Regions from separate parts of the Ferrimonas sp. YIN67 genome, predicted to be linked through region 1. Evidence: predicted binding sites of a transcription regulator. Region 1 holds the regulator's gene; each other region holds the start of a gene.
The links. Region 1 encodes LexA, which represses DNA repair genes until DNA is damaged. Its sites were predicted from a motif close to TACTGTATNNNNATACAGTA; they were not measured.
Positions count from the first base shown of each region.

Region 2: recA (recombinase RecA) is a predicted target of LexA. The motif match lies at 5,552-5,571, and genes of this name have one in related genera.
Region 3: dinB (DNA polymerase IV) is a predicted target of LexA. The motif match lies at 5,772-5,791, and genes of this name have one in related genera.
Region 4: recG (ATP-dependent DNA helicase RecG) is a predicted target of LexA. The motif match lies at 2,587-2,606, and genes of this name have one in related genera.

Region 1 is NZ_JBXVVJ010000009.1:167,445-175,378, reverse strand. It holds gene AC2D8U_RS17670 (SURF1 family protein) at 1-556, opposite strand, end outside; gene AC2D8U_RS17665 (DUF2909 family protein) at 596-802, shown strand; gene AC2D8U_RS17660 (cytochrome c oxidase subunit 3) at 813-1,685, opposite strand; gene AC2D8U_RS17655 (cytochrome c oxidase assembly protein) at 1,699-2,241, opposite strand; gene ctaD (cytochrome c oxidase subunit I) at 2,252-3,868, opposite strand; gene coxB (cytochrome c oxidase subunit II) at 3,882-5,378, opposite strand; gene AC2D8U_RS17640 (SulA-like leucine-rich domain-containing protein) at 5,640-6,095, opposite strand; gene lexA (transcriptional repressor LexA) at 6,095-6,718, opposite strand; gene plsB (glycerol-3-phosphate 1-O-acyltransferase PlsB) at 6,967-7,934, shown strand, end outside.
Region 2 is NZ_JBXVVJ010000003.1:521,136-529,069, forward strand. It holds gene AC2D8U_RS09555 (aspartate kinase) at 1-1,216, opposite strand, end outside; gene alaS (alanine--tRNA ligase) at 1,228-3,849, opposite strand; gene AC2D8U_RS09565 (regulatory protein RecX) at 3,996-4,451, opposite strand; gene recA (recombinase RecA) at 4,461-5,504, opposite strand; gene mutS (DNA mismatch repair protein MutS) at 5,654-7,934, shown strand, end outside.
Region 3 is NZ_JBXVVJ010000003.1:450,156-458,089, forward strand. It holds gene AC2D8U_RS09185 (GNAT family N-acetyltransferase) at 1-131, opposite strand, end outside; gene AC2D8U_RS09190 (sugar phosphorylase) at 128-1,849, opposite strand; gene AC2D8U_RS09195 (glycosyltransferase family protein) at 1,846-3,069, opposite strand; gene AC2D8U_RS09200 (HAD-IIB family hydrolase) at 3,080-3,874, opposite strand; gene AC2D8U_RS09205 (hypothetical protein) at 4,164-4,571, opposite strand; gene dinB (DNA polymerase IV) at 4,711-5,745, opposite strand; gene AC2D8U_RS09215 (GNAT family N-acetyltransferase) at 6,048-6,569, shown strand; gene AC2D8U_RS09220 (hypothetical protein) at 7,107-7,469, shown strand; gene nqrM ((Na+)-NQR maturation NqrM) at 7,712-7,934, opposite strand, start outside.
Region 4 is NZ_JBXVVJ010000009.1:59,688-67,621, forward strand. It holds gene AC2D8U_RS17175 (DUF3014 domain-containing protein) at 1-367, opposite strand, end outside; gene recG (ATP-dependent DNA helicase RecG) at 481-2,553, opposite strand; gene AC2D8U_RS17185 (AMP-binding protein) at 2,660-4,309, opposite strand; gene trmH (tRNA (guanosine(18)-2'-O)-methyltransferase TrmH) at 4,537-5,256, opposite strand; gene AC2D8U_RS17195 (RidA family protein) at 5,323-5,706, opposite strand; gene spoT (bifunctional GTP diphosphokinase/guanosine-3',5'-bis pyrophosphate 3'-pyrophosphohydrolase) at 5,717-7,819, opposite strand; gene rpoZ (DNA-directed RNA polymerase subunit omega) at 7,893-7,934, opposite strand, start outside.

The DNA.
Region 1 (7,934 bases):
CAAATCCCAGTGTTTTCGGCTGTTCGAGCCACAGCAATGCGGGCACCACTTCGTGCCGCCAGTGCCCAGACAGCTCCTCCCAATTGAGTGCCTGGATCCGCACCACTCCCTCGAGGGGCTCGGGCAACAGGGCATTCGCCAGCCGATTGTGTCCCGGCTGCACCAGTCGCCCCAGCAGTTCCGAGCGCAGGGGAAGTATCGGCAGTTGCGGCAGACGGTCACGCCATGCGGGTGCCTCAACAAAGCCAAGATCCACCAGGAGCCAAGGAGCTCCCGACTCGATCTCCACCGGCACCAACCAGCGATAACCGATCCGCCCCTGGTAACTTTGGTTATCCAGCAGCAGGGCACGATCCCCTAACCAACGCCCGGTCCCAGAAAAGTGGTAACCGGCCATGTCACCACCGGGCAATGGCCAGGACAGCCACTGTTCGCCCCGCTGTTCCAACACCGCCATGGCACTGCGCTTCTCGTCGGCTCGGTCCAGCTGCCACAATCCCAGCTTGACCAACAAAGCCGTGGCCAGCACAGTGAGTAACAACCCGAAACGTTTCATGGCAGTCCCTCAGATCCGAAAGCCAGGCAAGGAGCCGATATGATCACCCTGATAAAATGCCTCATTGTCCTTATGCTGTTCACCATACTGTTCAGCCTGGCCCGGGCCGGGCTGGCCATGCTCAAGGGGGAGCCGGCCATGACCCGGCACCTGGGTCGGCGTGTGGGCCTTTCGGCTTTGGTGCTGCTCCTACTGGTCCTGGCCATGGCAACCGGTCTGCTACCCGCTAACCCTCGTCCCTATTGACACCGCGGCCTTATAGGACATAGACGAACACGAAGAGACAGAGCCAGACCACATCGACAAAGTGCCAGTACCAGCTGGACGCCTGAAAACCAAAATGATTATCCGGAGTGAAGTGGCCTTTAAGCACCCGGAAGAACATCACGATCAGCATGATGGTACCCAGGGTAACGTGCATGCCGTGAAACCCGGTGAGCAAAAAGAAGGTGTTGCCATAGATCCCCGAACTCAGGGTCAGGCCCATTTCAGAGTAGGCGTGAACATACTCCTCCACCTGCAACACCAAAAAGGCCAGCCCCAGGAGGATGGTGACGCCCAGCCAGGCCGTCAAGGCGGTACGTTTGTCCCGTTCCAGCCCCACATGGGCAAAGTGCAAGGTCACCGAGGAGATAACCAGGATTATCGTGTTATAGAGGGGCAGCCCCCCCCACCCCATCGCCTGGGTCTGGGTACCATCCGGCGTCTTCAACAGAGGCCAAACCGCTTCGAAAGCTGGCCACAACACTTCGTGGGTCATGGCATTGTTGCCCGCTCCCCCCAACCAGGGTAGAGCGATCATCCGGGCATAAAACAGGGCACCAAAAAAGGCGCCGAAGAACATCACCTCGGAAAAGATGAACCAGGACATGCCTTGACGGAACGAGCGGTCCATCTGGCTGGAGTAGAGGCCACTCATGGACTCCTGGATCACGTTACGGAACCAGCCCACCACCATAAAGAGGATCACCGCGATCCCCGCCAGCAAGACATAGCCACCAGGGCCGCCTCCGCTGTCCAGGCTGGCGACGTAATTCCCCGCCCCCAGGGCGATCAGGAACAGTCCAACGGCTCCGACTATCGGCCAGGGACTCTGGGCGGGTACGTAATAGCGTTCGTGTTGATGCATGGTTTCACTCTCCTTATCCACGCCCCATCGCCTGCTCGGTGATGTTATAGAGCGTGTAAGACAAGGTCAGGGTTCGGATCGACTCTGGCAACTCGGGATCCACATAGAACACCAACCCCATTTCGGTTTCTTCACCCGCTTCAAGTGGCTGATTATTGAAGCAGAAGCACTCAATCTTAGAAAAATAGAGGGCGCCCTGGCCCGGGCTGACTGAAGGGATCGCCTGACCCACGGTATCCTCGTCGGAGCGGTTATGGGCCAGAAACGCCACCTGATGGGTTTCGCCAGGATGGACCTGGATTTTTTCCACCTTAGGCTCAAACTCCCAGGGCATATCACCGCGGACATAGGTGACAAACTCCACGGTGACGGTTCGGGCCGGATCTACGGTCTCGCTGGCTGTGGCTGCCTGGGATGAGGTTTTACCGTTGATCCCCGTGATATCGCAGAACACGTCATAGAGGGGAACCAAGGCAAAACCAAAACCGAACATGCCCAGCACCACCAGCAACAAGGTGGTGATCAGTCGCTTGTTTGCCGCCGCTTTATGGCTCATTTCAAACCCCCTACTTCACCACGGGAGGGGTATCAAAAGTGTGTAACGGGGCTGGCGAGGGAACGGTCCACTCCAACCCTTCTGCCCCATCCCAGGGCTTGGCCTCCGCCTTCTCCCCGCCCCGAACGCATTTGATCACGAGCGCCAGGAAGATCAACTGGGACAAACCAAACAGGAAACCACCGACGGAGACCACCTGGTTGATGTCGGCAAACTGCAGAGCATAATCCGGGATCCGCCGCGGCATACCCGCCAGACCCAGGAAGTGCATGGGAAAGAACAGGATATTGACCGAGATGATGGAACACCAGAAGTGCCATTTCGCTAAGGATTCGGAATACATGTGACCGGTCCACTTGGGCAGCCAGTAGTAGGCACCCGCCATGATGGAAAATACCGCCCCGGTCACCAGGACATAGTGGAAATGGGCAACGACAAAGTAAGTATCGTGGTACTGGAAATCGATGGGGGTCATCGCCAACATCAGTCCGGAGAGGCCCCCTATGGTGAACAATACGATAAAAGCCAGCGCAAACAGCATGGGGGCTTCGAAGCTGATCGCTCCCCGCCACATGGTGGCGACCCAGTTGAACACCTTCACCCCGGTCGGCACAGAGATCAGCATGGTGCAGTACATAAAGAACAGCTCCGCCGCCACCGGCATGCCCGTCGTAAACATATGATGGGCCCATACCAGGAAGGAAAGACCAGCGATGGAAGCCGTGGCATACACCATGGAGGCGTAGCCGAACAGTTTCTTACGGGAGAAAGCCGGGACAATGGCGGAGATCACGCCAAATGCCGGCAGGATCATGATGTACACCTCGGGATGACCGAAGAACCAGAAGATATGCTGGAACATCACGGGATCCCCGCCCCCGGCGGCATCGAAGAAACTGGTACCAAAGTACTTATCGGTCAACACCATGGTCACTGCGCCCGCCAATACCGGCATCACGGCGATCAGGAGGAAAGCGGTGATCAGCCAGGTCCAGACAAACAATGGCAGCTTCATCCAGGTCATGCCCGGCGGTCTCAGGTTGACGATGGTGACCACCACATTGATGGCGCCCATGATGGAACTGATCCCCATGATATGAACGGAAAAGACAAACAGGGCCGTGGAATTTCCAGAGAAGGTGGTGGAAAGCGGCGCATAGAAGGTCCAGCCAAATGCCGGGCCGCCGCCCTCCATAAACAGACTGCCGATCAGCAGGGCAAAGGCAAAGGGCAGGATCCAGAAGCTCCAGTTATTCATCCTCGGCAGGGCCATGTCCGGCGCCCCAATCATCATGGGGATCATCCAGTTGGCCAGCCCGGTAAAGGCGGGCATCACGGCACCAAACACCATGATCAGGCCATGGACTGTGGTCATCTGGTTGAAGAAGTGCGGATCCACCAGCTGCAAACCGGGCTGGAACAGCTCGGCGCGGATCACCATGGCCATGGCCCCACCGACCAGGAACATGGCAAAACTGAACCAAAGGTAGAGGCTGCCGATCTCCTTATGGTTGGTGGTCAGCAGCCAGCGCATCACACCGCGAGGCTGGTCATGATGGTGATGTTCGTCATGGGTGTCGACATGGCCCAGCTGATCCCGCTGGCGCTCGGTAACGGTCGTTGTCATCGTTATTCTCCTGCTACTGGCCAGCCAAGGCATTTACATCGGCGGCCTGGATCAGATCGCCGGTATTGTTGTCGAACGCGTTGCGCTGATAGGTCACCACGGCAGCAATCTGCTCGGCGGTTAGAAGGGTGGAAAATGCGGCCATGGCAGTCCCAGGCCGACCGTCTCGCACCAACGCGATGTGTTTGCTGGCCTCTCCCAATGCCACCGTGCTGCCCTTGATCGGCGGAAACGCCCCGGGCAGGCCCAGGCCATTGGCCTGGTGGCAGGCGGCACAGCTGCCGGCGTAGATCTTCTCGCCCTCTGCCATGGCACTGGCCATGGTGAACGGGATCGGTGCAGGTTCGGGCAGGGAAACCGTATTGAGCTCCGCTTCTCCCCCTTTCACTTTGGGTGCTTCCCCCTCGTCCGACGCCGCAGGCTCACTCAAGGGATCACCGGCTACATCGGCGGCCTGGATCACCTCACCTGTGTCATTGCCAAAAGCATTGCGCTGATAGGTCACCACCGCAGCCAGTTCCTTCAGGGTCAACTGAGCGGCAAAGGCCTGCATCGCGGTACCGGGACGGCCGTTGGCCACAACATCGATATGTTTGGCGGGATCACCCAAGGCGATCGGGTTATCCTTGATGGCGGGGAACACGCCCGGCAACCCCATGCCATTGGGCTGATGACAGGCGGCACAACGACCGTTGTACACCTGCTCTCCCAGCACCATGGACTCTTCCATGGTTAAGTGTTGGGACAGGGAGGCTTGCTCAGCATCCGCCGCCGCGCCAGCGAGCCGTTTTTGTTCAGCCAGCCAGGCATCGAACTCCGCTTCTGGCAGTACCTCAACAACCACTGGCATATAGCCATGGTCTTTGCCGCACAGCTCGGCACACTGTCCCCGGTAGATCCCGGGCTCGTCGACCCGGGTCCAGGCTTCGTTGATAAATCCGGGGTTGGCGTCCTTCTTGACCGCAAAGGCAGGCACCCACCAAGAGTGGATCACATCATCTGAGGTCAGTAGGAAGCGCACTTTGCGGTTGGTGGGCAGCACCAAAGGCTTGTCGACTTCCAGCAGATAGTTCTCACCCTTTGCTGCCAGGTTATCGATCTGTTCCCTCGGGGTAGACATCAGGCTGAAGAAGCCAACCTCTTCACCAAAATACTGGTAGTGCCACTTCCACTGGGAGCCGGTGATCTGAATGGTCAGATCCGCATCGCTGGGATCTTCCATTGCGATCAGGGTGCTGGTGGCGGGTACGGCCATGCCGATCAGGATCAGGAAGGGCACCACGGTCCAGGCGATCTCCACCTTGGTGCTTTCATGGAAATTGGCGGGAGTCACTCCCTTGGCTTTGCGATGATGGATCAGTGAATAGATCATCACGCCAAAGACCAGCAGGGCGATCAGGCAACAGATATAAAAAATGGTCATATGCAGGCCATAGACCCGCTGACTGATCTCGGTCACCCCAGGCGTCATATTCCAGAGCGACTCATTGGCGATGGATGGCGATACCATCAGGGCCAGGCACCAGCCCAACAGCTTGTACGTCACAGACACTTCTCCTCTGAGCATTGCTTTCGCAACGACCAGAAAGAGCTTGCACAGTACAACCTGGCTCTATGTCAGCTCCTTCCCCGAACGGGCATGGGCATACGCGTGTCCAGCTGCGCAACATCTGCCATTACAACTGCCTAAATTTGTGCAATGTTTCCGGAGTTTAAGCTACAGGCTGTGCGTTAGTTGATCAAGATCACAAAAGCACTTCGGAGTAATTATTCAGTGAACAAGATTCGGAAGGTGAAGGGTTTCCTGATTGGCGCCCTGGATCAGAAATGCAGGACAATAGGCACGCTTCTGTACGAGCTGTAAACGCCGTCCATCCCGCTCATCTATTTTTGGCAACCAAGCAAAGGCCACGGCACAGGTCCCCCCCAGCATGGCCTGCTCCAGTGCCCACAGCGCCTCCACATCATCACTGCAGCGCACACGAAGGACACGGCGGGCATCGATCCCGGCCTGGGCCAGCAAGGAAAGCCAATTGTCGGCCGGAGGGTTGATCAGGACTATCCAGCCAGCCTGTTCGGCCAGTTCGCGCAAAGCAGGCATCAAGGCCCCGAGGACATTGACGCCCGCTCCGGGTGAACAGCAGGTCGACTGGGCGGTGGACCAGGGCCGGCGGGTGCCTTGCCAAAGGCCAGGATGATTGTGCGGCGTTCCCTGCTGCGTTTTCATTATTGCCAGTCTCCGTTTCTGACGACGCCTACGGCCAAGCCCTCAATGGTAAGGGGGATCTCTGCCAAATCGACGACAATCGGTTCATATTCTTCATTTTCGGCGTGAAGATAAACGACGTTACCCTGTTTTTGAAAGCGCTTCACCGTCACTTCATCATCGCCCACCCGGGCCACTACAACCTGGCCATTACGGGCCTCTCGGGTCTGGTGGACGGCCAGCAGATCACCATCGAGGATACCAATCTCCTTCATGGAGTCTCCGCGCACCCTCAGCAGATAGTTGGCCTCGGGACGAAACAGGGTGGGATCCATCTGATAGTGGGATTCCACATGCTCCTGCGCCAGGATGGGCTCACCAGCGGCGACCCGACCAATCAGCGGCAAACCCAGTTGCTCTGGCTCAGGCTCGTTATAAAGGACCCGGATCCCCCGGGAAGTGCCGGGTACGATCTCAATATAGCCTTTGCGTGCCAGCGCCTTGAGGTGCTCTTCCGCCGCATTGGCACTGCGAAAGCCCAGCTGACGAGCGATCTCCGCCCGGGTTGGCGGCATTCCGGTGTCCAGCATGTGCTGGCGAACAAGGTTAAACACCTGTTCCTGGCGAGGCGTCAACGGCTTCATGGCGATCCCTGTGTATTCGTACAGTATTGATACTGTAATCATATACAGGTAGCTGGTGATTTCAACAGCAATCTGTTGTGGATGAGGAAAAACTTCGAGGAAACTGGTCCGATGATGACGGCAGAGTGGACAAAATACAGCCACTCTTTGCGAAGCACTTGCCGCTCTGAGAGTCAGATAGCTGCCTGCCTAGCGCTTTGGGTGTACACTCTGCGCAACTCATTCAATATCCCAGAGAAGCAACCCTCGTGAGCAACACAATCCTAAACCACTGGCAGCGACCGGTCAGTTGGATGCAAAAGCTGATGGTGAAGAGCAAGCCGATCCCGGAACGGCCGATTACCGAGTTGGATCTCGATCTCAGTCGACCCATCGTTTATGTCCTTCCAAACGACTCTTTCTCCGACCGTCTGGCACTGCATGAGTGTTGCCTCAAACTCGGTCTGCCCAGCCCGTTCGAGCCTCTAGAGCTCAAGGGAGAGATCTTCGAACGCCTGGTGGCATTGGAAGGAACCACGCCCCTGTTCGGACAGGGTAATGGCACCGACTTCAAGGCCCGTTTCGAGCGTCTGCTGCAACTTCATCGGGATCACGAGGAACTGGACGTTCAGGTCGTGCCGGTCAGCCTATTGTGGGGCCGAAACCCCGGTAAAGAGGAGAGTGTCAGTGCCACGCTGCTCAACAAGAACAATCCAACCTGGCTGCGTAAAACCCTGATCCTCTCCGTCCTGGGCCGGGATAACTTTATCCGCTTCTCCCGCGCCGTTTCTCTGCGTTATATGGCAAACAATCATGGTACCGACGGCACCATCGCCAGCAAGCTGGCGCGAGTCGCACGGGTCCACTTCGGCCGCCAGCGCACCGTCGCTACGGGGCCACGCCTGCCGGACCGTCAAGCCCTCTTCCATGCCCTGCTTGCCGCCCCGGCCATCAAGAGCGCCATCGCCGACGAAGCCAAGAGCAAGAAGATCTCCGAAGAGAAAGCCCGTCAGCGAGCGCGGGAATACCTGGACGAGATCGCGGCCGACTACTCGGACAGCCTGTTCCGGATTGGGGATCGCGTCCTCACCTGGTTATGGAACAAACTCTACCGCGGGATCAACGTACGAGGTGCCGAGCAGGTCCGCCAGCTATCCCAGGATGGCCACGAGATCGTCTTCGTGCCTTGCCACCGCAGCCATATGGACTACCTGCTACTCTCCTACGTGATCTATCG
Region 2 (7,934 bases), on a different contig from region 1:
CATCAATGGCTAATTCAAAGGCGTTATGGAGACTGCGTACGGCTAGCTCCAAGTATTTTTCATCGATGGCGACAGAGATCTTGATCTCCGACGTTGAGATCAGCTGAACACTGATCCCCTCACTGCCCAGCGTCTGAAACATGCGGCTTGCCACACCAGTATGGTTCTTCATTCCCACTCCGACAACCGAGACTTTGCATAAGTCATGGTTTGTCCTCAAGGTTTTGACTCCCAACCGAGTGCTCACCGGCTCTATCAAGGTACAGGCCTGGGCACAATCGTTACGGTGAACCGTAAAGGTAAAATCGGCCTTACCATCCCCTGTGGTCGTGTGCACGATCATATCGATGTCGATGCCTGCATCGCCGATAGGCGTGAGGATCCGAGCGGCCACATTGGCTTCATCCGGTACGCCAACCAGGGTAATGCTGGCTTCGTCCCGAGTAAAAGCAATTCCCGACACTGCCGGTGCATCCATAATCGACTCCTCATAGGTGATCAGCGTACCCGCTCCGTCCTGAAAACTGGAAAGCACCCGTAATGGCACATTATATCGGCCCGCGTACTCCACCGAGCGGATCTGTAACACCTTGGCGCCGAGGCTGGAAAGTTCCAGCATCTCCTCAAACGTGATGGTATCCATCTTACGGGCCCTGGGCTCAACCCGTGGGTCCGTCGTATAAACACCATCTACATCCGTGTAGATCTGGCACTCATCGGCCTCTAACGCCGCCGCTAGGGCCACCGCAGTGGTGTCAGAGCCACCTCGCCCCAGGGTCGTTAACGCCTGGGCCGGGCAGCGCCCCTGAAAGCCAGCAACCACGGGCACCACCCCCTCATCGAGCAGTTGCCGTACCACTTCGGGCACCACCGTTTCGATGCGGGCGCGGCCATGACGCCCGTCAGTCTGGATCCCGGCCTGATCCCCCAGCAGAGGCCGTGAAGGGATCCCCCGCTTCTGCAGAGCCATGGCCATCAGGCTGATGCTGATCTGCTCGCCAGTGCTGATCAACATATCCAACTGTTGAGGCTCAGGCTGTGCCGAGATCTGCTTGGCTAACCCAAGCAGACGGTTGGTTTCACCGGCCATGGCCGACAACACCACCACGAGCTGATCCCCCGCGCGATAGGCCCGGGCGATCTTATCGGCAACGGCCTCGATACGGTCCATCGTCCCGACCGAGGTGCCCCCAAATTTTTGAACAAATAGTGCCACGCGGGCTCCGATTACAGCTTGTCGGTCAACCAGGTTTTGGCCGATTCCAGGGCCGCTGGCAATGCCGAGGCATCGGTGCCGCCAGCCATCGCCATATCGGGACGACCGCCGCCTTTACCGCCCACCTGCTGTGCGACCAGATTCACCAGCTCTCCGGCTTTGACCTTACCGGTCAGGTCTTTGGTCACACCGGCAATCAGCCCAACTTTGCCACCGGCCACGTTACCCAGCAGCACAACGCCACTACCCAGCTGGTTTTTCAGATCATCCACCATGCCACGCAGCGCCTTGCTGTCGGCATTCTCCAACTGACTTACCAATACCTTGGTCCCGGCAATCTCAATCGCCTGGTCGGCCAGGTTTGCCGATGCGGCAGTGGCCAGTTTCTGTTTGAGCTGATCCAGTTCTTTTTCCAGCTGGCGGTTACGATCCAGCAGGCCCTGTACCTTAGAAGCGACGGAAGCCGCATCTCCCTTAACCAGCGCCGCGGTTTTCACCAGTTCAGATTCCTGGCCAGACACATAAGAAAGGGCACCGGCTCCGGTCACGGCCTCGATACGACGCACACCTGCCGCAATCCCGCCTTCGGAAACAATCTTCATAAAGCCGATATCGCCGGTGCGCTCGGCGTGGGTACCGCCACACAGCTCGATGGAGTAATCCCCCATGGCCAGCACACGAACTTCGTCGTCGTACTTCTCACCAAACAGTGCCATGGCACCGCGGGCCTTGGCGGCGTCGATGTCCATCAACTCGGTATCGATGCTGTGGTTGGCACGGATCTGCTCGTTCACCTGGGCTTCTACCGCCGCCAGCTCTTGTGCACTCATCCCTTCCAGATGGGAGAAATCGAAACGCAGGCGATCGGCCATCACCATGGAGCCTTTCTGGTTAACGTGTTCACCCAACACGTTGCGCAGGGCGGCATGCAACAGGTGCGTGGCAGAGTGGTTCAGTCGGATCCCGGCACGACGCTTAGCATCGACCTTGGCCTCAACGGTATCGCCTTTGGCAATGGCACCGCTGAGTAGCTTACCTTTATGGGTAAAGGCCTTGCCTACCTTGGTGGTATCCATCACCAGGAAGCGGCCTGCCTCGGTGATGATCTCACCGGTATCACCGGCCTGACCACCGGACTCGGCATAAAATGGGGTTTGGTCCAATACCAGCAGGGCTTCGCGATCATCGGCCAACTGGTCGGTTACTTCCCCTTCCACGTAGATCCCGACGATCTGGCCGGTTCCTTCCGTGGCATCGTAACCGGTAAACTCGGTTTCACTGTCGATGGTCAGCACCTTGGAGTAGTCCACACCAAAGTTACCCGCATCACGCGCACGCTGACGCTGGGCTTCCATCTGAGCTTCAAAGCCCGCTTCATCGATGGTAAAACCGCGTTCGCGGGCCACATCGTTGGTCAAGTCCGCCGGGAAACCAAAGGTGTCGTACAGCTTAAAGACAGTCTCACCGTCGAGCTCCTTGCCCTCCAGCTGATCCAGCGCATCGCCCAACAGGGCGATGCCACGATCCAGGGTACGAGCGAAGTTTTCTTCTTCGATCTTCAATACCTTTTCAACCATGGCCTGCTGCTTCTTCAGCTCTTCACCGGCACTGCCCATGGTGTCGGCCAGTTCACCCACCAACTTGTAGAAGAAGGTATCTGCGGCGCCCATCTTGCGACCATGACGGATGGCGCGACGAATGATCCGGCGCAGCACGTAGCCGCGACCTTCATTGGAGGGCATCACACCATCGACAATCAGGAAGGCACAGGAGCGGATGTGATCGGCCACCACACGCAGAGACTTGTTATCCAGATCAGTGGCACCGGTGATTTCCGCTGCCGCCTTGATCAGGCGTTGGAAGATATCGATGTCATAGTTGGAGTGGCCGCCCTGCATGATTGCGGCGATGCGCTCAATCCCCATGCCGGTATCCACGGCCGGCTTAGGCAGCGGCTCCATGGTGCCGTCAGCATGACGGTTGAACTGCATGAATACGATGTTCCAGATCTCGATAAAGCGATCGCCGTCCTCTTCCGGTGTGCCTGGACGGCCGCCCCAGATCTCCTCGCCATGATCGTAGAAGATCTCGGTGCAGGGACCACAAGGGCCTGTATCGCCCATGGTCCAGAAGTTATCGGATGCGTACGGGGCGCCTTTATTGTCACCAATGCGGATCAGGTTCTCAGCCGGAACCCCCATCTCCTGGGTCCAGATCTCGAAGGCTTCATCATCGGTCTCATAGATGGTGACGCACAGCTTCTCTTTGGGCAGCTGCAGAACCTCGGTCAAAAAGACCCAGGCATACTTGATGGCATCACGCTTGAAGTAGTCGCCAAAGCTGAAGTTACCCAGCATTTCGAAAAAAGTATGGTGGCGGGCGGTAAAGCCAACGTTCTCGAGATCATTATGCTTACCACCGGCACGCACACAGCGCTGAGCGCTGGCAGCACGCACATAGCTGCGCTGCTCGGCCCCAAGGAAGCAGTCCTTGAACTGGTTCATCCCCGCGTTGGTAAACAGCAGGGTGGGATCGTTGTGAGGAACAAGGGAGCTTGAAGGCACCACTTCGTGGCCCTCTTTTCGGAAATACTCCAGAAACGCTTCCCGGATCTCGGCGGTAGTCATGTGCATACGGTCATCCTGATAAACTGACGATTGCCGGACGCAATGCTGCGCAGCGCGGCGATACAAACGGCCAATTATATCCGCATCCCCCCCCTGCAAACCAGAGCCACGGGGCACTCTGCCACCACTTAGGCGTCTTCCCAGTCCTTTTTTTAGTCTGGGGGAGACAGGGCGTACTGGATCTGCTCCCGATCAAAGCCACGATACGCCAGATAGCGTTGCACCTTCTGCCGCTGTTTGAAGTCAGTCGGCAGGGACTCACCAAACTTGCGTGCCCGGCAATCCCGGCACAGTTCAAACCAGTCGATCTCCTCCTGTGCCAGTGCCGCCTTGATCAGGGCCTCCTCCACCTGTCGCTCTTTGAGCTCAGCGCGCAGGCGCAACGGGCCCTTACCGCCCTGACTGCGGTAACGAACAAAGGCCAGGGCAAAGCGACCATCATCCTGATAACCCAGCTCTATCACCCGCTCAATGGCCGCCTCGATCTCCACCAACAAAAAACCGCGGTGTTGAAGCTTTCGCTTCAACTCTCCGCGGCTGTGATCACGGCGGGACAGGAGTCCCACCGTAGCGGCCAGTGCGCTCTGACCCTGCTTGGGTTTACGCACCGGCGTTGATTAGGACAGTTCCGGTGCGTCTTCCAGCACCTCGTCCTTATCGTCGGCGGGTTTAGCCGCCACCAGCAACTGCTCTCGCAGCAAGCCTTCGATCTCGTCGGCGATGGCCACGTTTTCCTTAAGGAAACGGATGGAGTTGGCCTTACCCTGACCAATCTTCTCACCCTTGTAGCTGTACCAGGCACCGGATTTTTCCACCAGCTTCTGCTTCACACCCCAGTCGATCAGCTCACCATGTTTAGAGGTGCCTTCACCGTAGAGGATCTGGAACTCAGCCTGCTTAAATGGCGGTGCGACCTTGTTCTTCACCACCTTCACCCGGGTTTCGTTACCCACCACTTCATCACCATCCTTGATGGCACCGATACGGCGGATATCCAGACGCACGGAGGCGTAGAACTTCAGGGCATTACCACCCGTAGTGGTTTCCGGTGAGCCGAACATCACACCAATCTTCATCCGGATCTGGTTAATGAAGATACACAGGGTGTTGGAGCGCTTGATGTTGGCGGTCAGCTTACGCAGCGCCTGGGACATCAGACGAGCCTGCAGGCCTACGTGGGAGTCTCCCATCTCGCCTTCAATCTCCGCCTTCGGCGTCAGGGCCGCCACGGAGTCAACGATCACCACATCAACCGCACCGGAGCGAACCAACATGTCACAGATCTCCAGCGCCTGCTCACCGGTGTCCGGCTGGGATACCAGCAGCTGATCCACATCCACGCCCAGCTTGGCTGCGTAGATGGGATCCAGTGCATGCTCAGCATCAACGAAGGCGCAGGTCTTACCCTGCTTCTGGGCTTCGGCAATCACCTGCAGAGTCATAGTGGTTTTACCGGAGGATTCCGGGCCGTAGATCTCAACGATACGACCGTAAGGCAGACCGCCAATCCCCAGGGCGATGTCCAGGCCCAAAGAGCCGGTAGACACGGATTCGATATCCAGGGTGGTCGCATCGCCCAGGCGCATGATGGAACCCTTACCAAACTGCTTTTCAATCTGACCGAGCGCGGCACCGAGCGCGCGTTTTTTGTTCTCGTCCATTCCTAGCTCCAAGGTGGCGATACGATTTGACTTAATTGTGGCTAGTATACTGTACAATCATACAGTATCAACCCTGTGCGGAAAATTCCGTGTGGATCGGTGCAGGTCCTGGGCTTTGCGGTATCATAGGCGGTTTGCAAAAACCGATTATGGGAGTCCCCGTGGCCAAGCTCAAAAGCGCCGATCTCAGCCAGCACACGCCGATGATGCGTCAGTACCTCACCATCAAAGCCGAGCACCCGGACGTGCTGCTGTTCTACCGGATGGGGGACTTCTATGAACTCTTCTTCGACGACGCCAAGCGTGCCTCCGAGCTTCTGGACATCTCCCTGACTGCCCGTGGCCATGCGGCCGGCGATCCCATTCCCATGGCTGGGGTGCCCTATCATGCGGTTGAGGGCTACCTGGCACGCCTGGTCCAGCGCGGTGTCTCCGTCGCCATCTGTGAGCAGATCGGCGATCCGGCCACCTCCAAGGGGCCGGTCGAGCGTAAGGTCGTGCGGATCATCACTCCCGGCACGGTCACCGACGAGGCCCTGCTCGAGGAGCGCCGCGACAATCTGTTGGCCGCCGTGTATGAACTGCGGGGGCAGTACGGCTACGCCACCCTGGATATCGCCTCGGGCCGGTTTACCGTCAATGAGCTGGAAGACGACGAGGCCCTGGCGGCCGAGCTGCAACGCACCCATCCAGCCGAGCTGCTCTACCCCGAGCTGTTCCCACGGATGGATCTGCTGGAAGGATTCAAGGGCCTGCGCCGTCGACCGGAATGGGAGTTTGAGATCGGCACCGCCCGTAAACTGCTCAATGACCAATTTGCCACTCGGGATCTCAGCGGCTTTGGCGTCGAACAGGCAGAGCGTGCCCTGTGTGCAGCCGGGTGCCTGATGCAGTATGTCAAGGATACCCAGCGTACCGCACTGCCTCATATCCGCAGCATCATCAAGGAGCAGGATGGCCACCATATCGTGCTCGATGCCGCGACCCGCAAGAACCTGGAACTCACCCAGAACCTTGCCGGTGGGCTGGATAATACCCTGGCCTCGGTGCTGGACACCAGCGCCACGGCCATGGGCTCACGCCTGCTCAAACGCTGGCTCCATCAGCCACTGACGCAGCGTAGCGCCCTGGAGGAGCGATTCGAGACGGTTGCGGGGATCAAGGAGAGCGGACTCTATGTGGAGCTGGCCGAAACCCTCAAGCCAATCGGCGATCTGGAACGGGTACTGGCCCGCCTAGCGCTGCGTAGCGCCCGCCCTCGGGATCTGAGCCGGTTGCGCCAGGCCCTGGGCCAACTGCCCCAGCTGCAGGCACTGTTGACCGAACTGTCCGGCCGAAAGGTCGGAAACCTGGCAAACCGGATCAGCACCTTCCCCGACCAGCTCGAGTTACTGGAGCGGGCGATCTGCGAAAACCCACCGGTTGTGATCCGCGATGGCGGGGTGTTGGCCGAAGGCTACAATGCCGAACTGGATGAACTCAGAGCCCTCTCCAAAGGCGCCACCGACTACTTGGGCGAACTGGAGCGAAGAGAGAAAGAGCGCAGCGGGATCGCCACCCTCAAGGTCGGCTACAACAAGGTACACGGCTACTTTATCGAGGTCAGCCGGGCCCAGGCCGCCCTGGTACCCGCCGACTATATTCGCCGCCAGACTCTGAAGAATACCGAGCGCTTTATCGTCCCCGAGCTCAAGGCGCACGAAGATAAGGTGCTCAACAGCCAGAGCCAGGCCTTGGCACTGGAGAAACGACTGTACGAAGAACTGTTCGATCTCCTGTTCCCCGCCCTGGCAGCCCTGCAGGAGTGTGCCTTTGCCTGTGCCGAGCTGGACGTCCTGCAAACCCTGGCCGAGCGGGCCGAGACCCTCAACTACAGCCGCCCCCAATTAAGCGAACAACCCGGGATCGCCATCGACGGCGGCCGCCACCCGGTCGTCGAGCAGGTGCTCAAGGAGCCCTTTATCGCCAATCCGGTGCACCTCTCGCCACAGCGTCGCATGCTGATCGTCACCGGTCCCAACATGGGGGGTAAGTCGACCTATATGCGTCAGACGGCCCTGATCGCCCTGATGGCCCATATCGGCAGCTTTGTACCGGCAGAGCATGCCGTGTTGGGGCCAATCGATCGGATCTTTACCCGCATCGGCGCCTCCGACGATCTGGCCTCGGGCCGTTCCACCTTTATGGTGGAGATGACCGAGACCGCCAACATCCTCAACAATGCCACCCGCCACTCCCTGGTACTAATGGATGAGATCGGCCGAGGTACCTCCACCTACGACGGACTCTCTCTCGCGTGGGCCGCGGCGGAGCATCTGGCCACCCAGATCCAGGCACAAACCCTGTTTGCCACCCACTACTTTGAGCTGACCCAGCTGCCACAACGGATGGAAGGGGTGGTTAACGTGCATCTGGATGCCATGGAACATG
Region 3 (7,934 bases), on a different contig from region 1:
GCAACAAAAAATGCCCTGTCCCTGTCTCGGTATCGCCCTAACCTTACCAATACGAGCCATCCCTGCCTGAAGCCATGCGAGGAATTATAATACCTTATCAATAACTTGAGTCGAGTTATGACGCTTGTCACAGGTTACTCAGCCACAGGCTCTGGTAAGGCGCCAGCATCAGCTCAGCCTCAAGCTCCCGCGGTTCCCCACCTTGCAGCAGATCCCGCCACCCGGCCTGCTCAATCAGGTTCAGTGAATCCAGCGCCAATCGCTGAGGCCGAGGTGTAACATTATGAATGGCAAAGATGCTCTGCCGACGATCCTGGCTCTGACGCCAGAACCCCAACAGGGCATCGCCCAGCTGCAAGGTATATTGCGTGGCATTGGGGTGAAAGGCGGGCTGGGCTCGGCGGATCGCCAGCATCGCCTTCATCCCGTTAAACACCTGGTAATGGTGGCTGTCCGGATCTTGAAGCAGAGACTGCAACCTGGGGTAATCCCACTTGTGCCGGTTGATGTGGCGATTATGGTTGCTGTGGGCCACCCGCTCCTGATCGTTTGGCGTACCCAACAGTGAATGGATATAGAGGGCCGGGATCCCCTCTATGCCCAGCATGATGGCGTGGGCACAGAGGAATCGGGCCAACTGGTGATCGTCCTCGCCTGCCCGCGTGCCCTTAAGGGCATCCCACAGGGCAATGTTGATCTCATAGGGCGCCCGCTGGCCATTGGGCTTGTCCCGCCAGGAGATCCGCCCGCCGAAACGCTCCATGGCGGTGAGCAGCTCGGTCGTCTCCTCTTCGCTGAGGATCCCCTCCACCGGGCGCAGGCCGATCCCGTCATGGGAAGCGATAAAGTTAAAGTAGGCGGTGCCATTATGGGCCGGTGGCAGGGTCATCAGCCAGGTACGCAGATGACGGCAGTGGCCCGTCATCAGGGTGTGCAGCAGCAAAGGCGGCAGGGGGAAGTTGTAGATGGCGTGGGCCTCGTTGCCATTACCGAAATAGGCCAGGTTCTCCCGACTGGGAATATTGGTCTCGGTAATGATGATGGCATCGGGCCGCTGATGCTCCACCAGCAGGCGCAACAGCTGGACCAGGCGATGGGTCTGAGCCAGGTTGATGCAGCTCGTTCCCGGGATCTTCCAGACAAAGGCCACCGCATCAAAGCGGAACACCCGCACCCCCTGCTCCAGGTAGAAGCGCAGGATGTTCACAAACTCCACCAGCACTTCGGGATTCGTGAAGTTCAGATCCACCTGATCCGGACTGAAGGTGCACCAGACGTGGCGCTCACCGTCCAGGGTCTGCACCGCCGTCAGCAGGGGCGAAGTGCGCGGTCGCACCACATCGCTGAGATCGGCCTTAGGATCGCCCTCGAAAAAGTAGTCCCGGCCCGGATCTTTCCGCTGCTTATAGTTCTCAAACCAACCACTGCGGGCGGAGCAATGATTGATCACCACATCCGCCATCAGATCGAAACGGCTGGCGATCTCCCGGATCTGGGGCCAGTCTCCCACGCCCTGGTTGACCTGGTAATAGTCGATGACGGCAAAGCCATCATCCGAGCTGTAGGGAAAAAAGGGCAGAATATGCACGCCACTGAGGTGCTCAGCCAGATAGTGGCCCAGGAAGTGGTTAAGGTTTTCCAATGGCAGGTGGCTGTCCGACAGCAGGCTGTCGGCATAGCTGATCACATAGGCATCCCCTTCGTCCCAGTGGTTGCTGAAAGGCACCGGCTCCGGTGCACCAGGGATCAGGCGCATGGTGTCGCAGAGTCGCTGGGCCAGGGCGGCGCTATCCATAGTGGGGTACAGGCACTCCAGATGCGTCTGGAGCCGGCCAGTCACGCCACTCATGCCCCCAGCTCCTGGTGGTCCGCCTCCACCGCGTCCTTGAGCCGTTCAAATACATCCGGCATCGCCGAGAGCACTCGACTCCAGCTGGGGACGAACGGCGTCTCCATGGGGTTATCAAGGAACTGATTGCCCGCCTTGATGATGTTCTCGGCAAACAGCTCCACCGCCTTCTCCTCCTTATGGATATCCAGCTCCAGGCCATTGATCACCGCATCGTTGCGATAGGTCTCGATAAAGTCGAGGGCGATGCGATAGTAGGTCGCCTTGATGGTGCGCAACACCCCGGGACTGAACACCGTCCCCTGCGTCGCCAGCTTGCGGATCATCGCCTTGGTGATGTCGATGGACATCCGCGACAGGCCGCCACTTTCGTCACCGGCGGACAAGTCCTGATGCTTATGATCATAGGCATCGGCGATGTCCACCTGGCACAGGCGATTGGTGGCATAATTGCGCTTCATCTCAGCCAATACCCCGATCTCCAGCCCCCAGTCACTGGGGATCCGCAGATCATTGAGCACATCGAGGCGGAAAGAAAACTCTCCGGCCAGTGGATAGCGGAAGCTGTCGAGGAACTCCAGGTAATCCGACTCCGGCACAATCTTCTTCAATGCCCGGATCAGCGGCGTCACCAGCAGACGGGTGACCCGGCCGTTGAGGGTACCGCCCGCCAGACGGGCATAAAAGCCCTTGGCAAACTCATAGTTAAAGCTGGGGTTGGCCACCGGATAGATCAGCCGGGCCAGCAAGCTGCGATCATAGGTCAGGATATCGCAGTCATGGAGGGCCAGGGCTTCGACCTTCTGGGTGGCCAGGGCGTAACCGAAGCAGTACCAGACGTTACGGCCTTTACCGGGCTGATCCGGCGCCAGTCCCCGCTCTTGCAGCTCGGCATCCAGGGCTCGCAGCCTGGGGCCATCGTTCCACAGCACCCTGTGGTGTTGGGGCAGCGTCGAGAAAAACTTCAGCGCATGGACATACTCCTCCCGGCTGGCCCGATCCAGACCTATGATGATCTGCGACAGATAGGGCACCTGCTCCAGCTCTCGGACGATGGCCGGCAGCGCCGGGGTCTGCAGCTCCGAATAGAGGGAGGGCAGCACCAGCCCCAGGGGCCGACGCTGACTGAAACGATACAACTCCGCCTCCATCTCGGCCACCGGCCGACGTGACAGGTTATGCAGGGTGGTAATGATGCCGTTCTGGTAGTAATCCGCCATGACGCTCTCCTTATTGAGTCAGTTCCAATCGCTTGCCGATCGCCTCGCTCCAGCCCTTCGGCCCGCAGGCCTGGGTCCGGATCACGTTATTCTGGCCACTGAGCTCCAGCCTGGGACTCACGGGGGAACGCACGCACACCGCCACATCCGCCGCTTCCAGCATGGCCAGATCGTTTTGGCTGTCTCCCAGGGCAACCACTTGCGGGGTGCGGCCCCAGAGTGTCTGGTAATGGCTCACCAGCCAGCGGGTGGCGCGTCCCTTGTCCGTATCCCCCAACAGATGGATAAAGCGGCCGCCTCTAAGCAGTCGCCAGCCCTGGGCCCGAACCCGGGACTGGAAATGTAAAAAGGCGTGCTCCGTGTCCTGCCACACCAGGGGCTCACTGTAATCGCGGCGCAGGGCCGAAGCGGCCTGTGTCAGGCTCAGCCCTGTCTGTTCGGCCACCTGGGCCTCGCTCCAATCGGCAAATCCCGCAAAACGGTAGCCCTCCTCCTCGCGAAGCTTGGCCAACCAGGCAACTAGCGCCGCACGCTCGCACCCTAGCACCTCAAGCCGTGGGTCCTTCCCCTCCTCCGCCGGCAACCAGATCGCCGATCCATTCTCCACCACCAAAGGAGCCTGCAGCACCAGCTCTTCGGCCAGCGCCTGGCTCTCCTCCAAGGTCTTGCTGGTATTGATGATCACCGGGATCCCTCGCTCGCGACAGGCCCGAAGGGCTGGCAACGCCGGTGCATAGCCATAATCGTGGTGATCCAGTAGGGTGCCATCGAGATCGGTGACGATGATCCAAGCTGCAGTGTTCATAAGGGTTCCTGTCCGTGGTGGCCACCAACCTGGTCCCACCCACTAAACCAATACACAGCAAGGAGTGGGCCAAAGGGGCAAGCCCCCCCCCGGCGTTTCTTAGCCGGAAACGGGTTCTTTTGCGCACAATAAAAGGGCAGCGCTCGCTCAAGGAGCGCACCATCTTGGTGCAAGCGGTCGCAAAGAAGATGAGAGTAGGTTGAGCGTAGCGAAGCTCAACATTAGGTAACGACGCCCAGGGGCGCCAACTCGGCGCCCCCATGCAGGCTAAACCAGGCGATGAAACGCCCTAGATCAGCCCCTTGTCCTTGACGGCCTGGCGGTTGTACTCCAACACCACCTGCTCGACAGAGAGATCCGGGGCCTGTGCACAGCGCTCGATGATGTGACTGCGGCGAGCCCGGTTACAGCTTTTCACCATCTCTCCCCCCTTCTCCTTGCCAAAACGCCACATCAGGTAATACATGGCATTGTTATCGGCGTAGATCACCAAACGCTCCAACTTGGCTGCGTCCCCGGCGTAATGGTTGAGAGTCCGGCAATAGGTTTTCTCCCCGATATAGTTATCAAAATAATCCACATCGCGCAGGGGCTTGGCCTGAGTAAACATCACGCCAAGCAGGTACAGCACGCCACCGACCAGGATCAACATGGCGCTGGCGGTGAGCAACTGGCGGTAACGGCTCTGGATCCTCATAACGGCCTCCTTGGCTTACCTCGGGGCGCACGCGGCAGGGCCCCTACCATTTCAGCCTAGAAGGCCCCCAGGAGCTCGTCTTGACCCGGATCAATGAACGGGATTCTGATGCCATAACCCGCCCGTACTGTGCAGGGGCTCACAACAGACTGAGCTGAGGAGTCGAGGTTTCGGCCAGGCTGACGCTCACCCCCACCAGACGCACGCCCTTGCCCCTTCCCCTCAGGTACCCGGTATGCAACAGGGCCGCCAGCTTGGCGGGATCCAGCGTACTGCCCGGACAGGCCACCGTGGTCTGTTGAAAATCACTGAATTTCAATTTGACGTTCAACCCTTTAAACGGCCGCTCACCCAAGCGACGGGCGAGTTCTGGCAACAGCTCCAGCAAGATCTCCAGGCAGGCGGACTCGTCTCTAAGATCCTGAGATACCGTGGTCTCCACGCCCACGGATTTGCGTACCCTGTGAGTTTGCACCTGCCGAGGATCTATCCCCTGGGCGCGCTGATGCAGCACGGGGCCAAACTTGCCCAGCCACTGGACCAACTGCTCCGGCGACTGCTTGAGTACATCCGCCCCGGTGTGCAGGCCATGCTCGGCCAGGCGTTCGGCGGTGCGAGGGCCGACACCGGGGATCTTGCGCAATGACAAACCGGCGGCAAACTCGGCGCATTGCTCCGGCAGGATCACGCACTGACCGTTGGGCTTGTTCTCATCGGAGGCGATCTTAGCAAGGAACTTGTTGGGCGCGATGCCAGCGGACGCCGTCAGGCCCGTCTCCGCCAGGATCTCGGCGCGGATCTGCTGGGCCATCAGGGTGGCACTGCCCCGACAATGGGGACTGTCGGTGACATCGAGGAAGGCTTCATCCAGGGAGAGGGGTTCAATCAGTTCGGTATAACGCTCAAATACCGCCCGGATCTGGGCACTGACCGCCTTGTACACCGACATGCGCCCCGGCACCAGCACCAGGTGCCGACAGCGCCGCAGCGCCTCGCTGCTGGGCATGGCGCTGCGCACGCCATACTTGCGCGCTTCGTAGTTACAGGTGGAGATCACCCCGCGGCTGTTGGCGGGGCCACCCACCGCAATGGGTTTATCCCGCAACTCGGGAAAATCCCGCATCTCCACAGCGGCAAAAAAGCAGTCCATGTCCACATGGATGATCTTGCGCAGCCCCTGCTCCATTGGCCTCACCACTTAACTGTATAAATAAACAGTATTCTACCATAGAGATCCCTCAGGCCAAGCGTCCTGATCTCCAGCACCGAGCTCGGATCACTTTCCCTTGAAGCGGTTCATCGACACTTTGCGCGTGAACACATCCCATGAAGGGGCGCACTAAGCCGTCCCGTTCTTGCCGAGGTGACGGCGGAGCACTAAGATACTCAATCCCGGCACCCTACACAAAACGCTTTCCTAACAAAGGGATAGCTTAACACCTAAGTGCCTACCCCTACCCTTATCAGGAGAGTAACGTGGAATTTCGGCTCGCTGGCTATTCGGATCACCTCAGCATCGCCCAACTGCATACGGCCAGCTGGCAACAGGTCTATCGAACCATCCTTACCGACGCCTACCTCGATCAGCGCCTGTCCCAGGATCATCGAGATCACTGGGCCGGCCAATTGGGAGCCGATAACCCTGAACTCTGGACCCTGCTGGCAATAGATGGCAAGACACTGGCCGGCTTTATCTGCATTCGGGCCAACCAGGATCCGGAGCTGGGCCATTACCTGGAAAATCTGCATATCGGCGCCCACTACCGGGGCCAGGGACTGGGTACGGCATTACTTGAGCAGGCCACCCACTGGTTGCAGACCCACCAAACGGAGGGGCCACTCTACCTTCACGTCCTGGCGGACAATAATAACGCCATCCGTTTCTATTCGGCCCTGGGGGCCCAGCAGATCAGGGAGAGCCTGTGGGACGCCCCCTGCGGTACCCGCGTCCGAGAATACATCTACCAGTGGCCCGCGATCTCTTCCCTATGCCGATAGCCCCAAGGGGCGGCCGCATTTTTCCCGGCCGCCCCTGCCTGCAGCGCAACTTGGCCTGCAAAAGCCCTGACCGCTGATCCGTATGGAACCAGCGCCCTGGCTCCCCCCTGGCTTCCACTCCCCACCTCCGATGGCAAGGGTGCCACAATGCCTCGTTGCCGGTGATGGCCCAGCCAACGCAAAACTGACATGCCCCGCCATTGGAGTGGCCTATGACACTTTGATGATTCCCGCTGCCCCGCGCCCGTAACGGCCAATTCAGGCATCAAGCTCGACCTGTTGCCTTCACAATCATCCGAGCAAGCGGTCTCATTCCAAACGCGCGTCCCCCCTCAAACCGACCCTGACGCCAACGCCAATATCAAGGCTGAAAACTGCACTTACACTGCCTTGAGTCATGACTGCCACAAACCACAAGCTACTGTTTTAATTTTTAAAATTGTGAAGTGGTGGCTTTCTGTAACCGGATGCTCCCCGTCATAATTTCCTCACGGCTACCACGACAGAAACAATAAAAATAAAAAGGACACGGCATCAATGACAACTCAACTATGGAAGGCCCCGCTGCTCATCATAATGAGCCTCGGCTTAACCGCCTGCGCAAGCCTGCAAGGCAGTGTGATGCCAATGGCAGACGGCGAATATCACTCATTTGCCAGCGCCGAATCGGAACTTGAGGTATACCAGATCCTGAGAAACGACGCTCTATTGACCTGCAAACAGGCGGGAATGAACCGATTTGTCGTCACCACTCAACAGCTCGAATCGGATGCGACGCAAATACCTGAGATTGAAACCAGCAACAAGTTTCTCAACTCAGCCTTGGCCTTTGCGGCCGCACAACACGAGCGAAGACGGGCATCTGAGTTCCACCTTAAAACCGTGTTTACTTGCCAATAACTGGGGAACGGCATCTAGACGCGTGGGAAAAGGGGCCTGGCCTCTTTTCAATTCAATCCAGTCGGTGCTGGAGGGTACGCTTTAAACGGGATGAGCCGCCCCGTCTATCACAATGCGATCAATACTCGCGCTCGATTGATTGACTCAATAGGTAGGTCGCACCTGAACCGCAACAGGTTGCTGAGCGCTTATCCACACAACAAAAAACCGCCCGAAGGCGGTTTGTTTGTTTATTTTGAGCGTTACAGGATCCGGTCGGACCCAAAACGGGCACGGCGCGCCGCTTCCGCTTCCTGCCGGGCGGCCTCTTTCGCCATCTTGGCCTTGCGCTTGTCGCAGGGCTCGGGGCAATCGCAGGCTTTCTCGATGCCGATCCCGCCAAGGCCGCCGCAAGAACCGCTGATGGTCTTGCGCTTGATCAGATATCCCACGGACATCATGAGGATCACCGCCAGCATCAGGACA
Region 4 (7,934 bases), 110 kb from region 1:
CGATCATCATGCCATCGGCGATCAGGTTGAGTTGTTCCTGGGCAAAGGGATCGCTGTTATCCAGTCCCGGGAGGGGATCCGGTTGTACCACGGGCTCGACTTCCTCAACCGGCTCTGGTTTCGCCTCGGGTTCAGGGATCGGCTCCGGTTTCGGTTCTGGCTCAGGCACCGGCTCAGTGGGCAAGGGTTGCTCGGGTAGGGTTGGTTCATTCACCACTACCTGGGGCACAGGATCGGGCTCAGGCGCCGGGGCCTGTCGGAGGAAGTAGTACCATCCGGCACCACAGGCAATCATTACCAGCAATACCACAATCAGGGCGAGCTGGTTGAGATTGGAACGGCTCTGATCGTCATCGTCTTGATACATTAGGAACACTCATCTTCCTGATTTGAATACCTATTGTGACGAGTTTGGCGCCGGAGTCCAGCACCGCCGTCACGCTTGGGGTTTTGCGTTTTGTAAGCAAGTCTGTCCAAAGATCAGGCTTGCCCGTAGATCTCCCGCCCGGCCAGCCAACGATCGATGATGGCGGGCACGCAGCGGGGGTGTTGCTGCATCAGGTGCTGGGCCAGGCGCTGTACCTGAGGGATCAGGTGGGCATCCCGGACCAGATCGGCGATCTTCAGCTCTGCCAGTCCTGTCTGCCGGGTGCCCAGCACTTCACCCGGCCCCCGGATCTCCAGATCGCGCTGGGCGATCAAGAAGCCATCATTACTCTCCCTGAGCACACCAAGGCGAGCCATGGCCGTTTTGGACAGCGGCGGGTGGTACAGCAGGACACAGTGGCTGGCCACTTTCCCTCTTCCGACACGGCCTCGTAGCTGATGCAACTGGGCCAGGCCCAGTCGTTCAGGGTTTTCGATGATCATCAGGCTGGCGTTGGGGACGTCGACGCCTACCTCGATCACCGTGGTGGCGACCAGCAGATGCAGTGCGCCGCTCTTAAAGGCGTCCATGATGCCCTGCTTTTCGTCCGCCCTCATGCGACCGTGCACCAGGCCAACCTTCAACTCCGGCAGGGCTTTTGTTAATTCCTCCGCCGTATCTTCCGCCGCCTTACACTGCAGGACCTCGGATTCATCGATGAGGGTGCACACCCAGTACGCCTGGCGGCCGCCGGCACAGGCTTGGCGTACTCGCTCGATCACCTCGGGGCGCCTGGTGTCCGCAATCGCCGCCGTGCTGATTGGGGTTCGTCCCGGAGGCAGCTCATCGATCACCGAGACATCCAGATCGGCGTACGCCGTCATGGCCAGGGTACGTGGGATCGGGGTGGCGGTCATGATGAGCTGATGGGGGTAACGACCATCTTTCAGGCCCTTTTCCCTCAGTTCCAGTCGCTGGTGGACGCCAAACCTGTGTTGCTCATCGACGATGGCCAACGCCAGGTGATCAAAGCTGACGGCAGACTGAAATATGGCGTGGGTACCCACCACCATCTGGGCCTCGCCACCGGCAATGGCCGCCAGGGTCGTATCTCTGGCTTTGCCCTTGAGCTTACCTGCCAACCAGGCGACCTCAATGCCTAATGGCTTGAACCAATTGGAAAATGCCAGGGCATGCTGCTCCGCTAACAACTCAGTGGGCGCCATCAGGGCGACCTGACAACCCTGGCCGATGGCGGTCAGGGCAGCGAGGGCAGCCACCAGGGTTTTTCCCGATCCAACATCCCCCTGTACCAGGCGCATCATGGGCTCGGTGCCAGCCAGATCGGCACGGATCTCCCGAACCACTCTCTGTTGTGCATCGGTGGGGGAAAAGGGCAGGCTGGCCAGGAAGTCCTCTTCCAACGTCGGGATGATCGTCAGCGGCAGGGCTTGATGGCCACCAAGGTTGGCACGCATCTGCAGCATCGACAGGTTTTGTGCCAGCAACTCCTCCAGCACCAGGCGCTGCTGGGCCGGGTGCTCTCCGGCTTCCAGTTGCGCCAGGCTGACGTCCGGCGCCGGTCGATGGATAAACTGGATGGCGTGGGAGAGGGGGAGTTGGTCCGGATAGAGGCCGTCGGGTAATAACTCTGGCAAGGGTTTGCGTGCCAGCAGCTTGAGGGCTTCATCGGAGAGTTTTCTGAGGCTGGCCTGCTTGAGCCCCTCGGTGGCCGGATAGACAGGCGTCAGGCTGTTTTCCAGCAGGGGGTAGGTCTGCTCGCCAAGTACGTGGTACTCGGGATGGATGATCTCCAGACCCTTGAGTCCGGCTCGGATCTCGCCAAAGGCACGCACCTGTGCACCGATGCGAAAGCTCTCTTTCTGACCCAAAGCAAAATTAAAAAAACGTAGGGTGATGGGGCCACTGGGATCCACCAGTTTGACCGTCATCATCCGCTTACGGCCATAGCTGACGTGGGCGCTGAGTACTTCGCCTTCGATGGTGGCGTGCTGGCCGGGTGTCAATTCGGCAACGGGCCAGACTCGGGTCCTGTCCTCGTAGCGCAGTGGCAGGTGGAAAAGCAGATCTTGGACCGTCATGATCCCAAGGCGTGCCAGCTTCTGTGCCAGCTTGTCACCCACGCCCTTGAGGGTGGTAATGGGCAGTTCCGCCAGGGGATCCAAAGTGGCAAGAGCAGTCACGGGCGCGATTCCAATTACTGTACGTTTGTCCAGATAATAGCAGCCCGTGACTTAAGGATCAGCCCCTTATGGAGCCGATGGGATGGCGTTATTCCGCTTCCCAAAGGATCGCTTCGTTGCGCATGGTGCTGATGGTCTCGCCGTAACGCTGCTCCAGAACGTGACGCTTGATCTTCAGCGTGGGCGTCAGAACCTCATTCTCTACGGTCCAGGGCTCGTTAACGATCAGTACACCACCGACAACTTCGTGGGACTCCAGGTGGGCGTTAACCAGGCGCAGGGTGGACAGCAGTGATGCCTTGACTTCGGCTTGCGGCAGCAGGGCAGCCCCCTCCGATAGCTGGACCAGTGCCACTGGATAAGGGGCGCCGGAGCCAATGACGCAGACCAGCTCGACATGACTGTCCTGGGCGAATTTGCGCTCAATCGGCACTGGGCTGACGTATTTACCCTTGGCGGATTTAAAGTTGTCTTTGACCCGGCCAATGATGGTGACGAAGCCATCGGCATCGATCTCAGCTTGATCACCGGTGCGGAAGAAACCCTCTTCAGTAAAGGCCTGTGCCGTTGCTTCGTCATTGCCGTAGTAACCAGAGAACAGTCCCGGACTCTTAAACAGCAGCTCCTGGTTGTCGCCGATCTTCACCTCGCAGTCGATCCCAGGTGCCCCGACCGTGCCGATCTTATCGGCACGAAATGGCAGGTTAAGCGTGGCATAGGCACCATTTTCCGTCATGCCCCAGGCTTCGGTGATGTTCATGCCGATCCCTCGATACCACTCCAGCAGGGCCGGGGACACGGGGGCGGAGCCACACCCGAGTACCTTGGCACTGGCAAGGCCCAATTGGGTTCGGATCTTTTTGGCGACGATGTTTTTGATGATAGGCAGCTTCAGCAGCAGTTCCAGCTTGCTGCGGCCCACCTTGTCGATGATGTTCTTCTGGAACAGGGTCCATAGGCGCGGTACGGAAAGGAAAAAGGTAGGCTGGGCGACCTTAACGTCCTCGATAAAGGTGTCGAGGCCCTCGGCGAAATAGGCCGTCATGCCGCAGTAGATGCTGGATGCCTGGATGTAGACCCGCTCGGTAATGTGCGCCAGGGGCAGGTAGCTGATCACCCGGTCCTGGGGGGTGGCCCCCAGGTGCTTGCTGACCGTGCTTCCCGCCCAGCTGTAGGCCCGGTAGGTCTCGACGGCTCCCTTGGGATCGCCGGTGCTGCCGGAGGTGTAGATGATGGTCATCACTTCATCCAGCTGTGGCCTGGGCTCGTCCAGTGGCCCAGCCATTTCAACCAGTTGGTGCCAGGCATATTGAGTTGGCAGGCTGGGGTAGGACATGTCAAAGCGCAGCAGGTCGTCGGGAATGGCATTGGCTTGGGATTGGGGATCATCCAGCTTGCCGATGAACACCGCCTTGGCACCCGAATGCCTGAGTACATAGCGGATGGTGTCTTCGTTGGCCGTCGGATAGATGGGGATGGAGATGTAACCTCCGGCCTGGAGGGCCAGATCGGCAATAAACCATTCGGCGCAGTTTTTGGATAGGATGGCCACCTTTTCGCCACGCTCCAGTCCCAAGTGGCGCAGGGCACCGGCGAGGCGGTAGGCCAGCTCACGGGTTTGGGCCCAGGTATAGTCGGTGAGCTGGCGCCCTTTGGGCTGACGCAGAAAAACCTGATCCGGTTGTTGCTGGCACCAGTGATCCAGCATATCGAGCGGCGTGCGAAGGTCGTTGCTCATTATTCTCTCCAGTCTTGTATCGTTATGGGCCGTATTCGGCCTCTGATCGGGCACGTTTCATGACGTAGCCTCTATATCCGACAGTATGGCGCTGGCGGGCACGACTCAGATAGCAAAAACCGGTCGTACCAGTCCCAAAAGTAACGGATAAGTAACAAAAACTGTAGACAACAGGGGTGAACGTGCAAAATAAAAAGCGGCCTCTGGGGCCGCTTTTTGTTTGGTGCTTAGAGACTCGCCTCATCATCCAGGTGTTCCCAAGCGCTGCGGTTCATCTGCACCTTTTGCCACCAGCTGTCGTCGGCCTGGATCTGGCCCAGCTCATCGATATGAGGGTAAGGCAGACCTTTCTGCCGACAGATCTTGGCAAAGATGGGGTGGCCCCCCTCGAACAGATGGCGCTGGCAGAGCGCCTCATCCAGCTTGCGCTGGCCATACTGGCCAGCTCCTTGGCGCTGACGCTGGGCTTCATAGAGAATGAGGGCGGCCGCCACGGAGACATTGAGGGACTGTACCATGCCCACCATGGGGACGATGATCTCCTGATCGGCCAACGCCAGGGCCTCGGCGCTGATCCCGTCACGCTCATTGCCCATCATTAGGGCTGTCGGCTTGGTATAGTCGATCTCCCGGTAGTCTTTGGCCGAGTCCGACAGGTTGGTGACGATCACCTGCATCCCCTGCTCGCGAAAATGCCTAACCGCCTCGGCAGTATTATTGTGGCTGCGGATATCGACCCACTGACTCGAGCCCGATGCCTTGTGATTGGAGATCCGGCCCTGCTCGGCCAGCCAGATGGCATGGACCTCGGGGATCCCGACGGCATCGGCGGTGCGGATCACGGCGGACAGGTTATGGGGTTTATGGATATGCTCCAGGCAGACAGTCAGGTCCGGCTGGCGGTTATCCAGCATGGCATTGATGCGGGCGAGGCGTTCTGGGCTCATATTGTTTGACTCTGTGAATACAACAACGGGGACCTCAGGCCCCCGTTTTCTTGGGATAATGGGGGCTTACAGCACCATCACACCGTCCATCTCCACCAGCACACCCTTGGGCAGCTCTTTGATGCCGACGGCGGCGCGGGCCGGGTAGGGCTCCTGGATGTACTGACCCATAATCTCGTTGATCTTGGCGAAGTTGGCCAGGTCCAGCATGAAGATGTTCAGTTTGACGATGTCCTGCAGGCTGCCGCCTGCGGCTTCACATACGGCTTGAAGGTTTTTAAAGACCTGGACTACCTGGGCCTCAAACTCTTCGCTGACCTTCTCCATGGTGACGGGATCCAGTGGGATCTGACCGGACAGGTAAACGGTGTTGTCGACCTTGACGGCCTGGGAGTAGGTGCCAATGGCGGCGGGCGCCTTGTCGGTATGGATAATGATTTTCTCAGCCATGAGGGGGTCCTTAGTTACGTCCTCGGGAGGCGCGCATCACCTCTGGCAGCACCCGGATCTTGCGCAAAACATTGGCAAAATGCACCCGGTTGGCCACCGTCAGGGTCATGTTGATGGCGTAGATCCGCCCGTCTTTATCTTCGGTATTCAAATTCTGAATATTGGCTTCGGCACTGGCCACGACCGAGGTCAGCTTGGCCAATGCGCCCTGGTGGTTGACGATCTCGACTCGCAGTTCGGTGACGTACTCGGCATCCACGTCATCGGTCCACTCTACCGGCATAAACTTCTCCGGATCGGACTCCATGGACTTGACGATGTTGCGACAGGTGTCTCGGTGGACCACCAGCCCCTTGCCCGGACTGATATGAGCCACCACGTCATCACCCTCGATGGGGCGACAGCATTTGGCGAAAGTGACCAGCATCCCCTCGGCACCCTTGATGGGCAGTTTGGAGTCTTCCCGTGCCTTGAGGGAGTCGGCATCACCACGAAGTCGCTGGGCGACTACCAGGCTCATCACATCGCCAAGGCCGATGGCGGAGAGCAGGCTGTCCAAGTTGTCGTAGTTGGAGTCCGCGATCACGCTCTGAACCTGATCTTCAGCAATGTCATCCAGGCGCAGCTCCCCCAGGGCGTGGTTGAGCAGGCGGCGGCCCAGGTTGACGGACTCCGTCTGTTCGACGTTTTTCAGTACCTGGCGGATCTTGGCGCGGGCCTTGCCCGAGACCACAAAGTTGAGCCAGGCCGCATTAGGCCTGGCACCCGGCGCAGTGATGATCTCAACGGTCTGACCGGATTTGAGCGGCTGGCTTAGTGGGTAGGCCTTGCGGTTGACCCGGGCGCCGACACACTGGTTGCCCACATCGGTGTGGACTGCATAGGCGAAATCGACGGCGGTTGCGCCCACTGGCAGTTCGAGGATACGGCCCTTGGGCGAGAATACGTAGATCTCGTCCGGGAACATATCGTTCTTCACCGATTCAATAAATTCGAAGGAGTTGCCAGCACTCTGCTGCAGCTCCAGCAGGCTCTGCATCCATTTACGGGCACGGATCTGCGTGGTGGTCGCGTTGTCATCGTCGCTCTTATAGAGCCAGTGCGCGGCGACACCCTTGTCGGCCATCTGATCCATATCCTCGGTGCGGATCTGGATCTCCACGGGCACCCCGTGGGGGCCAAACAGGGAAGTGTGCAGACTTTGATAGCCGTTGGCCTTGGGGATGGCGATGTAATCCTTGAAGCGACCGATCATCGGCTTATACAGGGTGTGCATCGCTCCAAGGGCACGGTAACTGGTGTCGATGCTGCTGACGGTGATGCGACAGGCATAAATGTCCATCACCTGTTCAAACTGGATCTCTTTGTTCACCATCTTGTTGTAGATGGAGTAGAGGTTTTTTTCGCGGCTGCGCAGGCGATAGTCCACGCCCAGTTCATCGAGCCGGCCTATGATGGCGGCCTCGATGTTGTTCATGATCTCCTTGCGGTTACCACGAGCCTTGGAGACCACCTCTTTCAATACCCGATAGCGCATCGGATACATGGCGCGGAAGCCCAGATCCTCCAGTTCGTTCTTAACGTTATGGATCCCCAGGCGATTGGCCAGCGGGGCGTAGATCTCGAGGGTTTCCCGGGCGATACGGCGACGCTTGTCCGGACGCAGGGCGCCCAGGGTGCGCATGTTGTGGGTACGGTCAGCCAGCTTGATGAGGATCACGCGGATATCCTGCACCATGGCCATGACCATCTTGCGGAAGTTTTCTGCCTGTGCCTCTTCCCGATCGCGGAATTTGAGCTTATCGAGTTTGGAGACCCCTTCGACCAGCTCTGCAACATCATCACCGAACAACTCCGCCAGCTCTTCCTGGGTCGTTTCGGTGTCTTCAATTACATCGTGGAGCAGGGCAGCCATCAGCGTCTCGTGATCGAGGCGCATTTCGGCGAGGATGCGGGAGACTGCAACCGGATGGGTAATATAGGGATCGCCGCTGGAACGCATCTGCCCCTCGTGGGCATCCCGGGCACAAATGTATGCCTGGGTGAGCTGCTCCACCTGCTCGGGTTCGAGATAACTGGATGCCAGTTCCTTCAGGCTTTCAAACAGGTACAACGGCGACCTCCGAATTGCTGCCGATGACGCAAAAACGCTGCACTTTTGGTGCAGCGTTTCCGGGTCACGGGTCTTACAGGGTGCGGCCCTCGGCGATCGCAGCAACGGCGGCCAG